DNA from 2 places in the Rhizobium sp. PRIMUS64 genome. Region 2 is predicted to be linked to the other one. Evidence: riboswitches for the same ligand, from Rfam matches in the RefSeq annotation. Region 2 holds a riboswitch; the other holds the start of a gene.

Region 1 (7,992 bases), on a different contig from region 2:
CTTTCGGGCAAAATGAAGCCGATGTGATAGGTCTGGCGCCCGATCTCCACCTGATCGGCGGTGCCGAACTTGGCGATGGCGTGGCTGAGGACAATTTCGAGGCCGGCATCGTCTTCCAGGATCGCGAGGCCGTTCTGACCGCGCATATCCTTAAGTCTCAGGCCGAAATGACGGATCAAGAAATCCGCCGTGGCAGCAATATCGGGAACGTGGAAATCGAGATGGTTCAGGCGCATGACAGTCTCCGTTCGAAAAAAATCCCGGGACTGCCTTTTTGCCGTCTCCGCACGCCGCCGGGATCCCGCATCTTCATGCGGATCACGTCGCGGGTTCTCGTGCCATGGCACGGAGCAGAGCTTCGCCGGAGCGCTTAACGCTCCAGCGGAAGGAACCGGGCTTACCTCAACCGATCCTGCCTTTTTCGACGATGCCGATCTAGCAGACGGCACCGGTTTCGGCAATGGATGCGTCGGTGCATCTGGAGGAACGGGATTATCACCCTAATATCAAGAGGTGGAGGTGGCGTCCGGCCGCTCGATCACGACGTCCCCGGCGATGCTTCCCAAAGGATTGAAGAGCGGCATGGGCTTTCGTGTCGTCAGCTCTCTCCGGCGAGGCGTAGAGTGATGTCATTCACGGCATTTGGGAGGGATGGACATGAAACCTGCAATCATCGGCCTCATCGGCACGCTCGTTCTCGCCGGATGCAGCACCGTCACCTATGGCGGCCCAGGCCTCGAACCCATACCGGGAAGCATCACCTATAGTGGCCAACCGCGCACCAAACTCACCAAATCACCGGTAGGGTCCGCCTTTCCGCATGATTTCATTGACCAGTACGGCCAGCAGGTGGAGGAAACCTACATCATCCAGCCCGACAGAAGCCTGATCATCGCGCATCGTCGGTACAAGCCGATCCGGTTTTTCGGGGATTAGGCGCATCAGGTATAGTTTGCGGGAGCTGGAGCGGGTGAAGGGAATCGAACCCTCGTATTCAGCTTGGGAAGCTGCTGCTCTACCATTGAGCTACACCCGCGTTGATGCGAGATTTCCAACAGATGGGGGCCGCTGTCAAGTCGCGGCCGCCGGGAGGGCTCAGATGCGGAAGTGCTTCGAGAGCTTGAGGCCCTGGGCCTGATAGTTGGAGCCGAGGCCGGAGCCGTAAAGGCTGGCGGGCTTTTCCTGCATATGCTCGTAAACGAGGCGGCCGACAATCTGGCCGTCTTCGAGGATGAAGGGCACCTCGTGGCTGCGGACTTCGAGCACGGCGCGGCTGCCGCGGCCGCCAGCCGGCGCGTGGCCGAAGCCCGGATCGAAGAAGCCGGCATAATGGACGCGGAATTCGCCGACCAGCGGATCGAAGGGGGTCATCTCGGCGGCATAATCCGGCGGCACGTGCACGGCCTCGCGCGAGACGAGGATATAAAACTCGTCGGGATCGAGGATCAACTCGTTGCGGCCGCGGCTATAGAGCGGTTCCCAGAAATCATAGATGTCGTGCTGGGCCTTCTTATCGACATCGACGACGGCGGTGTGATGTTTGCCGCGATAGCCGATCAGGCCCTCCTTGTCTCCGGCGAGGTCGATCGACAGCGCGATGCCGCCGCCGGAAACGTTGGGCAGCTTGCTGGCGACCAGCGTCTCGCTTTCATGCAGCTTCAACAGTTCCGGCTCGCCGAGCAGCGCCTGACCAACGCGGAAACGGATCTGCGACAGGCGCGAGCCGCGGCGCACGACGATCGGGAAGGTGCGCGGGCTGATTTCGAGATAGAGCGGGCCGGAATAGCCGGCCGGGATCTTGTCGAACTCCTGGGCGTAATCGGTAATGACGCGGGTGAAGATATCGAGGCGCCCGGTCGAGCTCTTCGGATTGGCCGAGGCCGACATGTCTGCCGGCAGCGCTAAGCTCTCCATCAGCGGCACGATGTAGACGCAGCCGGTTTCGAGCACCGCCCCCTCGGAGAGATCGATCACATGCAGGCTCAGCCGGTCGAGCTTGTCGGACACCAGATGCGAGGGGCCGGGCATGAAGCTGGCGCGCACGCGAAACGCCTTGGCGCCCAAGCGCAGGTCGAGGCTTGCCGGCTGGATCTGGTCGCGGTCCAGCTCCCGTTCGGAGATCAGACGCTCCGTTTCGAACAGCGCGGAGATCGCGCGATCCGCCAGAATTCCCGTTTCACGAGCCATCATGCCTCATCCATCATTTGCCGCCGACAAAACCAAACTCGGGGAATTGACGCAAGCAGCTAACAGCAGTATTGCAGAATTATCCCGTGGTGATTTGGCCGGTCGGCTTGCAGCCACGTTAAACAAGTGGCTAAAAAGACCGGGTTGAAACCGGTCTGCTTTTGCGACCGGTTTTTTTGTTATGTGAAGGTGATGGCATGAGCAAGACCTGGCGCCCGGCAACCCAACTCGTCCACGGTGGCACGCTGCGTTCGCAATATGGCGAGACGTCCGAGGCAATCTATCTCACGCAAGGCTTCGTCTACGAGACGTCGGAGGCGGCCGAAGCCCGCTTCAAGGGCGAGACCGAGGGCTTCATCTACGCCCGCTACGGCAGCCCGACCAACGACATGTTCGAAAAGCGCATGTGCATGCTCGAAGGCGCCGAAGACGCCCGCGCCACCGCTTCCGGCATGGCCGCCGTCACCGCGGCGATCCTCTGCCAGCTGAAGGCCGGCGATCATATCGTCGCTGCGCGTGCCCTGTTCGGCTCCTGCCGCTGGGTCGTCGAGACGCTGGCGCCGAAATACGGCATCGACTGCACGCTGATCGACGGCCGGGATCTTGCGAACTGGGAAAAGGCGATCACGGCGAAGACCAAGGTGTTCTTCCTGGAAAGCCCGACCAACCCGACGCTCGAAGTGATCGATATCGCAGGCGTCGCCAAGCTCGCCAACCAGATCGGCGCCAAGGTCGTCGTCGACAACGTCTTTGCGACACCGCTCTTCCAGAAGCCCCTGGAGCTCGGCGCCCATATCGTCGTTTATTCCGCCACCAAGCATATTGACGGCCAGGGCCGCTGCCTCGGCGGCGTCGTGCTTTCCGACAAGGAATGGATCGACGAGAACCTGCACGATTATTTCCGCCATACCGGCCCGGCAATGTCGCCGTTCAACGCCTGGACGCTGTTGAAGGGCATCGAGACGCTGCCGCTGCGCGTGCGCCAGCAGACCGAGAATGCGGCAAAGATCGCCGATTTCCTGGCCGAGCAAGGCAAGGTCGCCAAGGTGATCTATCCCGGCCGCAAGGACCATCCGCAGGCCGATATCATCGCCAAGCAGATGACTGGCGGCTCGACGCTGGTCGCCTTCGAGCTGAAGGGCGGCAAGGATGCGGCCTTCGCGCTGCAGAACGCGCTTGAGATCGTCAAAATCTCCAACAATCTCGGCGACAGCAAGAGCCTGATCACCCATCCGGCGACGACGACGCACAAGAACCTGACGGAAGAGGCGCGCGCCGAACTCGGCATCTCGCCTGGTACGGTCCGCCTTTCGGCCGGCATCGAGGATACCGACGACCTGATCGAGGATTTCGCGCGGGCGCTTGCCAGGGTTTCGGCCTGATCTAGGGATAAACGCGGCCGGACCTCATTTGGGGTTCGGCCGTGCCGGACCTCACAAGGTGAGGCCGGGGGAACAAGTTTGCCCGCCGCGGCGTTCCGAACCGGAATTAACACTGACAATTAGGCTTAACGATCGAAAACCCTTCGGATCACAGCCGTTTCAGCGATGATAATTGTTCCGTTTCTTGACGGACAGGGCCTCTTATAAGATACGGGTAACATATCTTGACTAAGGTGCAAGGCATGTATCGCGCCCTCACAAGAGACATCGAAGTTATAGTCGAACCGTTCTATCTGGAGGAGCAATCCGATCCGGACGACGATCGCTATGTCTGGGGTTACCGGATTGTCATCAGCAACAATTCCGGCATCGCCGTTCGCCTGGTCAACCGTTACTGGAACATCACCGATCAGAATGGACAGGTGGACGAGGTCACGGGCCCCGGCGTCGTCGGCGAGCAGCCGCGGCTCAGCCCCGGCGACACCTACGAATACTCCTCCGGCTGCCCGCTCGACACGCCCTCAGGGCTGATGTTCGGCCATTACCAAATGGAAACGGATGAAGGCGAGATGTTCGATGTCGACATCCCCGCCTTCTCGCTGGATTCCCCCGGGCTGCTGCGCGTGCTTAACTGAGGCGATAGCGCACCGCCTCTTTTCAGAACTATTCGGCCGGCTGAAGCTCGGCCGGCTCGAAGCGGTAGGTGGTCGAGCAGAATTCGCAGGTGACGGCGATTTCGCCGTTTTCCTGGCTGGCTTCGATCTCTTCGGCCGAAAAGCCCTTCAGCACACCCTTGATCTTGTCGCGCGAGCAGCTGCAGCGATCAAAGACTGCGCGCGGTTCATAGACGCGCACGCCGCGCTCGTGGAACAGGCGAAACAGCAGCCGCTCGGTACCGACAAGCGGATCGGTGAGTTCATCGGCGTCGATGGTCTCGACCAGCGAACGGGCTTCGACCCAGGCATCGTCCTCGCCATGCGGGCGGTTGCCGGTGTCGCCGTCGCCGCCGTGGAGATCCGGCTGGCGCATGCGCTCCGGCGCTTCCGGCAGGAACTGGGCGACGAGGCCGCCTGCCCGCCAGCGATGGCGCGGCTTGCCCGCATCGTCACGATCGAAGAGTTCGGCCGCGGCAAGGCGGACGCGCGTCGGGATCTGCTCCGACTGGCGGAAATAGACGCCGGCAATTTCTTCCAGCGTAGTGCCGTCGAGCGCGACGATGCCCTGGTAAGGCTGGCTGAACTTGCCCTGGTCGATGGTGAAGGCGAGCACGCCCTTGCCGAGCAATTGCTCCGGCTCGGTTTCACCAGACTCGATCGCCTTATTGAGCAGCGCCTGATCGAAACGGGCATAGGCGCGGACATTTTCCGGCGTCGAGAAATCGGCGACGAGGAGATCGACCGGGCCATCGCCCTTGGTCTGCACCGTGAACTTGCCGTCGAACTTCAGCGAGGTGCCGAGCAGCACCGTCAGCACGACGACTTCGGCAAGCAGCCGGGCAACGGGTGCGGGATAATGATGGCGCTCGAGGATCGCATCGAGCATCGGGCCGAGCTGGACGGCGCGACCGCGCACATCCAGCCCCTCCACCTGGAAGGGGACGACATGGTCATCGCCGGCGAAATCAAACTGGCCGAGGGCGGCTGCAGCTTCTGCCATGGCTTTCACTCCTAGTTTTCAGAGCGATGGGCCAGCGTGCCCTTCGCTCACGCGGTCGCGAGTTTGTGACTCGCGACGTCCGATTATGGTTCAGATCGCGCCCAGGCACCAAGCAAGAATCGACTTCTGCGCATGAAGACGGTTTTCCGCCTCATCGAAGACCACAGATTGCGGACCGTCGATCACTTCGTCCGTCACTTCCTCACCGCGATGGGCGGGCAGGCAATGCATGAACAATGCATCATTGCCGGCTTTGGCCATCAAGGCCGCGTTGACCTGATAAGGCTGGAAGACATTGTGACCCCGGGCCCGATGTTCCTGATTCATGGAGACCCAGGTATCGGTCACCACGCAATCGACGCCGGCGACCGCACGGTCGGCATCATGGCAGAGCATGATTTCGGCGCCCTCATTGCGGGCCCAGTTCAGATAGTGATCCTTGGGCTCGGAGCCAAGGGGTACGGCCATGTTCATGCGGTAGCCGAAACGCGCGGCCCCCTCGACCAGCGAATGCAGCACATTGTTGCCGTCGCCGGTCCAGGCGATGGTCTTGCCCTTGATCGGGCCGCGGTGCTCTTCGAAGGTCATGATGTCGGCCATGATCTGGCAAGGATGGGTGTCATCCGTCAGCGCATTGATCACAGGCACGGTCGCATGCTCGGCAAGCTCGACCAGCCGCGAATGTTCGGTGGTGCGGATCATGATCGCATCGACATAGCGCGACAGCACCTTGGCGGTGTCGCCGATCGTCTCGGCGCGGCCGAGCTGCATCTCGGTGCCGGACAGGAACAGCGTTTCGCCGCCGAGCTGGCGCATGCCGACGTCGAAGGAGACGCGGGTGCGCGTCGACGGCTTCTCGAAGATCATCGCCAGCATCTTGCCGGCGAGCGGCTTGTCGCCCTTGCCGGCCTTGAAGGCCTGCTTGCGGGCGAGCGCATCGTTCATGATGGTTCTGAGATCGGCTGATGTGACCGCCGAAAGATCGAGGAAATGTTTAGGAGCCATAGTCTTCTTACCTGTGCTGCGCCCGAAGGCGGCAATCTCGTCAAGCCGTCTTCTTGACCTTGGAGGCGCGAATGCTCTCGGCGGCGCGCTCGATGCGGGCAAGGCCCTCGCGGGCTTCCTCGGCGGTGACCACGAGGGGCGGAAGAAGGCGGATGACATTGTCGCCGGCGGGCACGCCGAGCAGATGGGCGGCGCGGATCGCCTGCAGCAGTTCGGCTGAGGGAACGGCAGCCTTGACGCCGAGCAACAGCCCCTCGCCTCTGATATCTTCGATCACATCGGGATAACGATCCTTCAGTGAGGCGAGGCCCTGGCGGAAGACCAGTGCGACGTCGCGCACATGCTGGAGGAAGCCATCGGCAAGGATGATGTCGAGCACGGCGCTGCCGACGGCCATGGCGAGCGGATTGCCGCCATAGGTCGAGCCATGCGTGCCGGCCTTCATGCCGGAGGCGGCCTCTGATGTGGCAAGGCAGGCGCCGAGCGGGAAACCGCCGCCGATGCCCTTGGCGACAGCCATGATGTCGGGGGTCACGCCCGCCCATTCATGGGCGAAGAGCTTGCCGGTGCGGCCGATGCCGGTCTGGACCTCGTCGAGGATCAACAGCAGGCCGTTGTCGTCGCAGAGCTGGCGGAGCGCCTTCATGAACTCGGTGGTGGCAGGACGGACACCGCCCTCGCCCTGCACCGGCTCGATGAGAATTCCAGCCGTGGCATCGGTGATCGCGGCGCGGACCGCTTCGATGTCGCCGAAAGCCACCTGATCGAAACCCGGCGCCTTGGGGCCGAAGCCTTCGAGATATTTCTCTTGGCCGCCGGCAGCGATCGTCGCCAGCGTCCGTCCGTGGAAGGCGCCTTCGAAGGTGATGATATGGAAGCGCTCGGGATGGCCCTTGGAAAACTGATAGCGGCGCGCCGTCTTGATCGCGCATTCGAGCGCCTCGGCACCCGAATTGGTGAAGAACACCTTGTCGGCGAAGGTGGCGTCCGTCAGCCGTTTTGCCAGACGTTCCTGACCGGGGATCTCATAGATGTTCGACAGGTGCCAGACCTTGTCGGCCTGCTCCTTCAGTGCGCCCACGACATGCGGATTGCTGTGGCCGACTGACGTGACGGCAACGCCAGCGCCGAAATCGAGATATCGCTCGCCGCTTTCGGTGATCAGCCACACGCCCTCGCCTCGCTCGAACCGCAGCGGGGCACGAGAATAGGTGTCATAAAGCGGCGCGGCTTCAGCCATGGCGCGATCTCCATCAAGTTGCCGGGCAATGACTCCGGCTAAGGAAACCAGGCCCGAAAAATCAAAAATGCCGCCTTGCGGCGGCGAGGGGCACTATTTCCTTTTCGCGCTGCAATGTCAACAAAACTGCGCCCTTAGCGTATGCAGCAAGGGTGTACAGCGGCATTTTCAGTCTTCAACAGGCATTATTGCAGAAATGCCACGCAGAGGCAGCAAGTTGGGGAAAACTACGAATTCGATTCATCCGGATTCATGCGACTCTTGTCACGGAGTCAGCCTCACACTAGGTTAAAGATCAATTACTAGACTGCATGCGGCGGAACTAGTCACCAAAATTGATCAAGCGTTTCTTGTTTCGGAGCTCCCGGGACAACGGTGAGGGATTCTGCCATCACCAACGCAAAAGGTGGAGACAGGGCATGAACTGGACAGACGAGCGGGTCGAGAAACTCAAGAAACTTTGGGCCGAAGGACTGAGCGCCAGCCAGATCGCTGCGCAGCTTGGCGGAGTCAGCAGAAATG
Region 2 (7,992 bases):
GTGCTGGAGGCCGAAGAACTGGAGCAGCACAAGCTCGGCAAGTCGATCGAGCGCGAGGAGCACTGGCTGCGCTATGGCGTCACGGCGCGGCGCAAGCGCAATATGCGCCGTCTCGGTGAGCTGCAGACGATGCGCTCGAACTATCGCGGCCACAAGGGGCCGCAGGGCACGGTGCAGGCGACGGTTTCGGACGCGCAGGAATCCGGCAAGCTGGTCATCGAGGCCGACAAGATCACCAAGAGCTTCGGCGAGCGGGCAATCGTCACGCCGTTTTCGATCCGCGTACATCGCGGCGACTGCATTGGTCTCGTGGGGCCGAACGGCGCCGGCAAGACGACGCTGCTGAAGATGCTGACCGGGCAGCTTGCGCCTGATAGCGGCACGGTGAAGCTCGGCACCAATCTGGAGATCGCGACGCTCGACCAGAAGCGCGAGGATCTCGACCCCGAGGATACGCTTGCCAATTATCTGACGGACGGGCGCGGCGAAAACCTGCTCGTCAACGGCGAGCAGCGCCATGTCACCGGCTATATGAAGGAATTTCTGTTCCAGCCGGAACAGGCGCGTACGCCGATCAGAAACCTCTCCGGCGGCGAACGCGCCCGGCTGATGCTGGCGCGCATCCTTTCGCGCCCGACGAATCTCTTGATTCTCGACGAGCCGACCAACGATCTCGATATCGAAACGCTCGATCTCCTGCAGGAGATTGTCGCCGGCTTTCCCGGCACCGTCATTCTCGTCAGCCACGACCGCGATTTCCTCGACCGCACCGTGACCTCGACGATCGCACCCGCCGTGCCGGATGCGCCTGATGGCCGCTGGATCGAATATGCCGGCGGCTACTCGGACATGCTTGTGCAACGCAAGGGCGCGCTCGAGGAGCGCAGAAAAGCCGAGAAGGCGGCGGAGAAGCCGAAGACGCAGGAGGCACCAGCGCCAGGCAGCTCGAAGGTCAAACTCTCCTTCAAGCAGAAATTCGCACTGGAAAACCTGCCGAAGGAAATGGCGAAGGCCGAAGCCGAAATCGCCAAGCGCGAACAGGTGATGGCAGATCCCAATCTTTTCACGCGCGATCCTGCCGCCTTCAACCGACTTGCCAGCGAGATGGAAAAACTGCGCGCCGGCCTGACAAAGATGGAAGAGGAGTGGCTGGAGCTCGAAATGCTGCGGGAAGAGCTGGAAGGCTGAGATTTTCTCGAGGCTGAAGGCTCACTTTTCCTTGATTCGTCAGTGTGTCGTCCTGCGGCATAAGGTGCCGTCCGGCAGCCGGGGATATTGCCGATCGCAATGGCGACAAGGAAAAGTCAGATGTCTCGCAAGCCCTATTCCGGAATTTTCACGGCGTTTGTCGCCGGTAGCCTCGTGACCCTTGCCCTGTCGCAAGCCGCGCAGGCGCAGGATGCCCAGCGCATTCGTGTTCGCGGCGCCATCGAAAGCCTCAGCGGCGATACGCTCGTCGTCAAGACGCGCGAGGGCAGCGATGCGACGATCGCGCTGAAATCCGGCTGGAAGGTCGGCGGCATCAAGAAAGCCTCGGTCGAGGATATCAAGCCCGGCGATTTCGTCGGCGTCGCTTCACTTCCGAAGGGCACGGGCCCGGACGGGGCGATCGAGGTGCTGATCTTTCCGGCGTCGATGAAGGGAACCGGCGAGGGCAACCGTCCCTGGGATGCGCAGCCGAACAGCCAGATGACCAATGCGACCGTCAGCAACGCCGTCAAATCCGTGGACGGCCACACGATCACGCTGACTTATCAGGGCAAGGAAAAGACGATCGCGATTGCCGATGGCACGCCGATCGTGACGTTGGCGCCTGCGACCAAGGATGATCTGAAGCCCGGCGCCGGCGTCGTCGTCACCGGCGAAAAGGCGGCGGACGGCAGCATCTCGGCCAGCCAGATCGCCGTCGGCCTCAACGGCATCACGCCGCCGATGTGACCAGCGGCTCAAATCCTTACCTTATGCAGGCCGTCATCCCAAAACAGCTCCACACTTTTGGGCGGCATGTATTAAAGCGCCGGCGCGGGCACGGCGGCAGCGCCCGCACTGGCGCTGGCGCCGGTCTGGGCGACAGGCGGCTCCTCGGAAATTGACGGCAGCGCTTGCAGATGCAGCACGCGCGGCTTCAGCGCCTCGAGATAGGCCTCGGAGCGGCCGATATAGATCATGCCGCTTTCGGGCATGGAGACGAGCAGGTTGGCCATTGTTTCCTGCAGTTCCGGCTCCATGCCTTCCAGCACTTCGTCGAAGATGATCCAGCGCGGGCGCACGAGCAGGAGGCGGGCAAATCCGATCGCTTTCTGCTGGTCGCCTTCGAGCAGCTTGTCCCAGCGGGCGCGGGTATCGAGCCTTGCGATCAGCGAATGCAGGCCAACCTTGTCGAGGGCCGCCTCGACGGCGGCTTTCTCGTAGGCTTCGGGACGTTCGGGAAAGGCCAGCGCCTCGCGCAGCGTGCCGCCGGGAACATAAGCAACCTGCGGAACGAAGAGCATGTCGTCGATTGGCGGCAGGCCCATCGTGCCACTACCGCACGGCCAGAGGCCGGCCATCGCCTGGAACAGCAGCTTGCGGTTGACGCTGTGATCGCCGTTGATCATGATCCTTTCGCCGGCCTTGATCACGACATTGGTTTCACGCAGTCGGAAACCGCCGCATTCCTCGATATCTTCGCCGACTTTGGCGACGATCACCACATCCTTCAACGTCAGTGTGTCGGGCGCGGCGTTTTCATAGGCGATGCTGTCCTTCAGGTCGAAGTCCTCGTCCATGTCGAGCAGCGCCTGGCGGAAATCGGTGACGCGCATCAGCGTGGCGCGCCACTCGGCGATCGGGCCGAAATTGGAGACATACCAGCGCAGCGCCGTGTTGACCTGGTTGAAGGCGCCGACCGACATCATCAGCTGGCCGAGGGTGAGGCCGCCGGAGAAATAAGCTGGGGCGGCAACGATGATCGGGATGACGATTACCAGCCAGCCGTAGCCGGCCGAAACCCAGGTGAGATTGGTATTGGCCATGGCGAGCCGCTTGACGACTGTCAGTACCGAGCTGATGTCGGTGTTGATACGTCGGCGCTCGTTCTCCTCGCCGCGGGCAACGGTGATCGCCGGCATGTTCTCATTGGCATGCATCAGCGTGAAGCGAAGCTCGGCTTCTTTCGAAAAACGGTCGGCATTGAGCTTGACCAGCTTGCGGCCGACGACCTGGCTCAGCACCGAGGCGGAAGCGGCATAGAAAATCGCCGCCCAGACCATGTAGCCCGGAATGGAGAAGCTGTGGCCGCTGATGCGGAAGATGAAGCCGCTCGAAAGCTCCCAGAGCACGCCGATGAAGCTCACCAGGAGGATGGTCGACTGCAGCAGGCCGAGAACGAGCCCTGTCGTGCTTTCGGCAAGGTTGCGGGAATCCTCGTGCAGACGCTGGTCCGGATTGACGCCGATCAGGCCGCTGGAGGCAAGCCGCAGTGCCCGCTTGCGCTTCAGCCACTGGTCGACGAGATCGCGTGACAGGCCTTCACGCATATAGAGCGCCGTCATCTGGTTCAGCCAGGCCTGCAGCACGTTGAGCAGCAGCAGCGTGCCGGCGATCATCGCGAAGATTTCGAGTTGGTGGAAGAATTCGCCGAGGTCGCGGCGCTCCAGCGAGTCATAGAAGGGCGCATTCCACTCGTTCAATATGACCTGGCCGTAGGACGTCGCCAGGATAACGAGGATCAGCACGGTCGCCAGAAACAGCACCCTGCCACGCACTTCCGAATTCCAGAATGCTGAGAACATGACGCCGAGGCGATATGTCAGGCTGAAATCATACCCTACCCTATCCTGCCTCCGGATGCCCGGCCTCCCCTCAATCTTATCTGCCATTACGCTTTTCCAAATCGCCCATGCCCCTATAAATAACATGGTGGCGTTACGGGTCTATCAACAGATTCTATCATTCATTAAACTGTGATGATGCGGCAGAGGTCACTTGACTGCAGTCGACAGTTGATTCGCGACCCGACTGGGTCTAATTAAAGCGCTCCGTGGTGATTTGGCCGGCCGGCTTGCAGCCACGTTAAAAAAATCGCTAAAGGGCCGCGTGCGGACCGGTAGCGATTTTTTTCGCCGCCGGTTTTTGTTTTTGATCGAGTGACCGCAATGCCCATCAAGATCCCCGATACGCTGCCCGCCTTCGAAACCCTGGTTCAGGAAGGTGTGCGGGTGATGACCGAGACGTTGGCGATCCGTCAGGATATCCGACCGTTGCAGATCGGGCTGCTCAACCTCATGCCGAACAAGATCAAGACCGAATTGCAGATGGCGCGTCTCGTCGGCGCCTCGCCGCTGCAGGTGGAACTGTCGCTCATCCGTATCGGCGGCCACAAGGCGAAGAATACGTCAGAAGATCATCTGCTTGCCTTCTACCAGACCTGGGAGGAGGTAAAACACCGCAAGTTCGACGGCTTCATCATCACCGGGGCGCCGATCGAGCTCTTGCCCTATGAGGACGTCACCTATTGGGCGGAGATGCAGCAGATTCTCGACTGGACGGAAACGAATGTCCATTCGACGATGAACGTCTGCTGGGGCGCGATGGCGGCGATCTATCATTTCCACGGCGTTCCGAAATACGAGCTCAAAGAGAAGGCCTTCGGGGTTTACCGCCACCGCAACCTGAAGCCTTCGTCGATCTATCTCAACGGCTTTTCCGACAATTTCGAAGTGCCGGTGTCGCGCTGGACCGAAGTGCGCCGCGCCGATATCGAGAAGTCCGAAAACCTGGAGATCCTGATGGAATCACCCGAGATGGGCGTGTGTCTCGTGCACGAGAAGAAGGGCCGGCGGCTCTACATGTTCAACCATGTCGAATATGATTCCACCTCGCTTTCCGACGAGTATTTTCGCGACGTCGATGCCGGCGTGCCGATCAAGATGCCGCACAATTACTTCCCGCATAACGATCCGGCGCTTGCGCCGCAGAACCGCTGGCGCAGCCATGCGCATCTCCTGTTCGGCAACTGGATCAACGAAATCTACCAGACGACGCCCTTTGATGTGGAAGAGATCGGCACGGACCTCTGACCTTGCCGATCGCGCCCCGAGCCGGTGCCGCCGCCTCACTGCTGCGGCATTTTCTTTCTGATCCGCCGGTTGCGGAATGAAGCAAATGCGGGCAGGTTCCTGTCCCGAACCCTACCACACCGCGCGTCTTCATCGGACGTGCAATGCACAGTTTGAATCGCTGCAAATTCCTCAAATCGATTCCGAATTGAGGAATTCGCATCAGAGATAGAATGGACGGTCGATCATGTCGGATAAGTTGGAGCGGGACGTTTTCGGGCAGACGAAGGCGGGCGAAACCGTCTATCGCGTCGTGATCAAGGGCGGTGGGCTGACGGCCAAGATCATAAGCTGGGGCGCAGTCATCCAGGATTTGCGCCTCGAGGGACATGACGCGCCGCTGCAGCTCGGCTTCGACGATTTCGACAGCTACCCCCTCTATTCATCCTATTTCGGCGCGACACCCGGCCGCTGCGCCAACCGCGTCGGCGGCGGCAGGTTTACGCTTGACGACAAGGACTATCAGCTCGAACTGAATGAAAACGGCGTGACGCATCTGCATGGCGGCAGCGACAATATCGCCAAACGCAACTGGACGATCGTCGAGCATGACGTCGACCGCGTGGTGCTGAAGATCGTCGATCCCGATGGCCGCGCCGGCTATCCCGGCAATTGCACCATCCAGGCGACTTTCTGGGTGCATGGCAACGGTGAACTGTCGATCACCTACGAATCGACCAGCGACCAGCCGACGCTCGCCAATGTCTGCCAGCACGCCTATTTCAATCTCGACGGTCGCGACGATGCGCTTGGCCACGATATCATGATTGCCGCCGATCATTATCTGCCGACCGATGAGAAGCAGGTGCCGACCGGCGAGATCCGTTCCGTCGAGGGCACCGAATTCGATTTCCGCGAGATGGCGCCGATGAAGCGTTTCGTCGGCAGCGAACAGGTGTTCTACGACCATAATTTCTGCCTGTCCGCCGAGCGCACCGCCAAACGAACCGTTGCGCTCGCCCGCAGCCTTTATTCCGGTGTGTCGCTGGAAGTGCGCAGCACCGAGCCAGGCGTCCAGTTCTATGCCGGCTTCAAGCTCGATACCGGGGCTCCCGGCATCGGCGGGCGCAAATACGGTCCATTCGCCGGCTTCTGCCTGGAGACGCAGGTCTGGCCGGATGCCATCAATCACCAGGGTTTTCCGAATGCGGTTCTGCGCCCCGGCGAAGTGCTGCGCCAGGAGACGGATTATATCTTCACCAAGAACTGAGCGTCCTCCAGCGCCGCGCGTTTCTAACGCGGGGCGCTGTCGACGCACGGTTGTCAGATTTGGTCGCTATGAAAACCCTCGCCGGCCCGCCGGCGAGGGTTTTTTCTTTCGGCACTCGATTCTGTCTTGCCGATTGGTCCTATATAGGTTCTATTGCGCGTCCATGGATAGAACCAGTCTGATAGCGGAATTGAATAGCCGCGGCCTGCGTGACGAGGCATTGACCGGGCCGCTCTACAAGCGGCTGGCGCAGACGCTGACCGGCCTCATTCAGGAAGGGCTGCTGAAGCCCGGCACCGCACTCCCGGGCGAGCGCGACCTTGCCGAAGCTCTGAAGCTCGGCCGTGTGACCGTGCGCACCGCCTATCGCGATCTGATGGCGTCCGGCGCATTGGAATCGCGCCACGGAAGCGGTACTTTCGTGTCGAGCAGAGTGGAGCGGATGGAACAGTCGCTCTGGCGGCTTTCCTCCTTCTCCGCCGACATGCGTTCACGCGGGCGTCTGCCGGCCGCACGGATATTGTCGCGGGCGGTCAATACGCCGTCGCCGGAGGAATCCTTCCTGCTCGGCCTCGGCGGCGACGAGCCGGTGCTGAGACTCGACCGCTTGCGCCTTGCCGACGGCCTGCCGCTGGCGATTGAACGCGCCGTGGTGCCGATCAAGTTCCTCGGGCACGATGCCGGCGGCGAGGGATCGCTCTACGATGCGCTGACGGCCAGCGGCCACAGGCCCGTGCGCGCGCTGCAGCGGCTGACGGCGGTCACGCTCGACCCGTCCTCCGCCGCAATCCTGAACGTCAAATCAGGCGCGCCGGCGCTCCTGATCGAACGCGTCTCGCGCCTGGAAGACCAGCGCGTCGTCGAATACACCCGCTCGCATTATCGCGGCGATGCCTATGATTTCGTAGCCGAATTGAGAATCGGAGATGACCTATGAATGACAACCAGTCACTGATGCTGCAAGAAGCCGGCCAATCGCCAGAGGTGGTGGCCACGCTTCTCGAAAAGGAAAAACCGGTCTTTGCCGAGATTGCCCGGCTGTTTTCGTCCGCCCGCCCGAGCGTGGTGACGACGGCGGCGCGCGGCTCCTCGGACCACGCCGCCACCTTTTTCAAATATCTTTTCGAGATTACCTGCGGCGTTCCGGTCGCCTCGGTCGGTCCGTCGATCGCTTCCGTCTACGGTGCGGCGCTGCATCTGAAGGGCGGCGTCCATTTCACCGTCTCGCAGTCGGGTGCCAGCCCCGATATCGTCGCGTTGCAGGATGCGGCGAAGAAGGGCGGAGCGACGACGATCGCCGTCGTCAACGTCACCGACAGCCCGCTTGCGAAACAGGCCGATATCGTTCTCGGCCTCAATGCCGGCGCGGAAAAGAGCGTCGCGGCGACGAAATCCTTCATAGCCTCGGTCGCCGCCCTTGCCGGTGTGACGGCTGCGATCGGCGGCGCGTCCGACCTGCAGGCCGCGCTCGACAAGCTGCCGCAGGCGCTGTCGGCGACCGCCGGGATCGACACGGCGGCAGCCGAGGAGGTGCTGTTCAATGCGACCTCGCTCTATACCGCCGGCCGCGGCCCGGCCTTTGCGATCGCACTCGAAGCGGCGCTGAAGGCCAAGGAAACCTCCGGCCTGCATGCCGAGGCCTTCTCGCTGGCGGAACTGATGCACGGCCCCATGCGCCTGGTG

The links. A riboswitch is a leader RNA that binds a small molecule or an ion and turns the genes downstream of it on or off. The one in region 2 is predicted to bind S-adenosylmethionine.
Region 1: linked by a shared signal. The riboswitch ahead of MOV76_RS35820 (O-succinylhomoserine sulfhydrylase) and the one ahead of metA (homoserine O-succinyltransferase) in region 2 are both predicted to bind S-adenosylmethionine.

The regions. Positions count from the first base shown of each region.
Region 1 is NZ_JALBGX010000182.1:263-8,254, forward strand. Features, by position in the region: gene MOV76_RS35800 (VOC family protein) at 1-236, opposite strand, end outside; gene MOV76_RS35805 (hypothetical protein) at 658-936, shown strand; tRNA gene MOV76_RS35810 (tRNA-Gly) at 963-1,036, opposite strand; gene MOV76_RS35815 (2'-deoxycytidine 5'-triphosphate deaminase) at 1,096-2,190, opposite strand; SAM riboswitch at 2,264-2,342, shown strand; gene MOV76_RS35820 (O-succinylhomoserine sulfhydrylase) at 2,385-3,569, shown strand; gene apaG (Co2+/Mg2+ efflux protein ApaG) at 3,812-4,204, shown strand; gene MOV76_RS35830 (Hsp33 family molecular chaperone) at 4,233-5,225, opposite strand; gene argF (ornithine carbamoyltransferase) at 5,316-6,230, opposite strand; gene MOV76_RS35840 (aspartate aminotransferase family protein) at 6,271-7,470, opposite strand; gene MOV76_RS35845 (GcrA family cell cycle regulator) at 7,890-7,992, shown strand, end outside.
Region 2 is NZ_JALBGX010000057.1:9,018-17,009, forward strand. Features, by position in the region: gene MOV76_RS21530 (ABC-F family ATP-binding cassette domain-containing protein) at 1-1,188, shown strand, start outside; gene MOV76_RS21535 (hypothetical protein) at 1,309-1,938, shown strand; gene MOV76_RS21540 (ABC transporter ATP-binding protein/permease) at 2,010-3,899, opposite strand; SAM riboswitch at 4,012-4,089, shown strand; gene metA (homoserine O-succinyltransferase) at 4,137-5,060, shown strand; gene MOV76_RS21550 (aldose epimerase family protein) at 5,287-6,309, shown strand; gene MOV76_RS21555 (GntR family transcriptional regulator) at 6,473-7,246, shown strand; gene MOV76_RS21560 (SIS domain-containing protein) at 7,243-7,992, shown strand, end outside.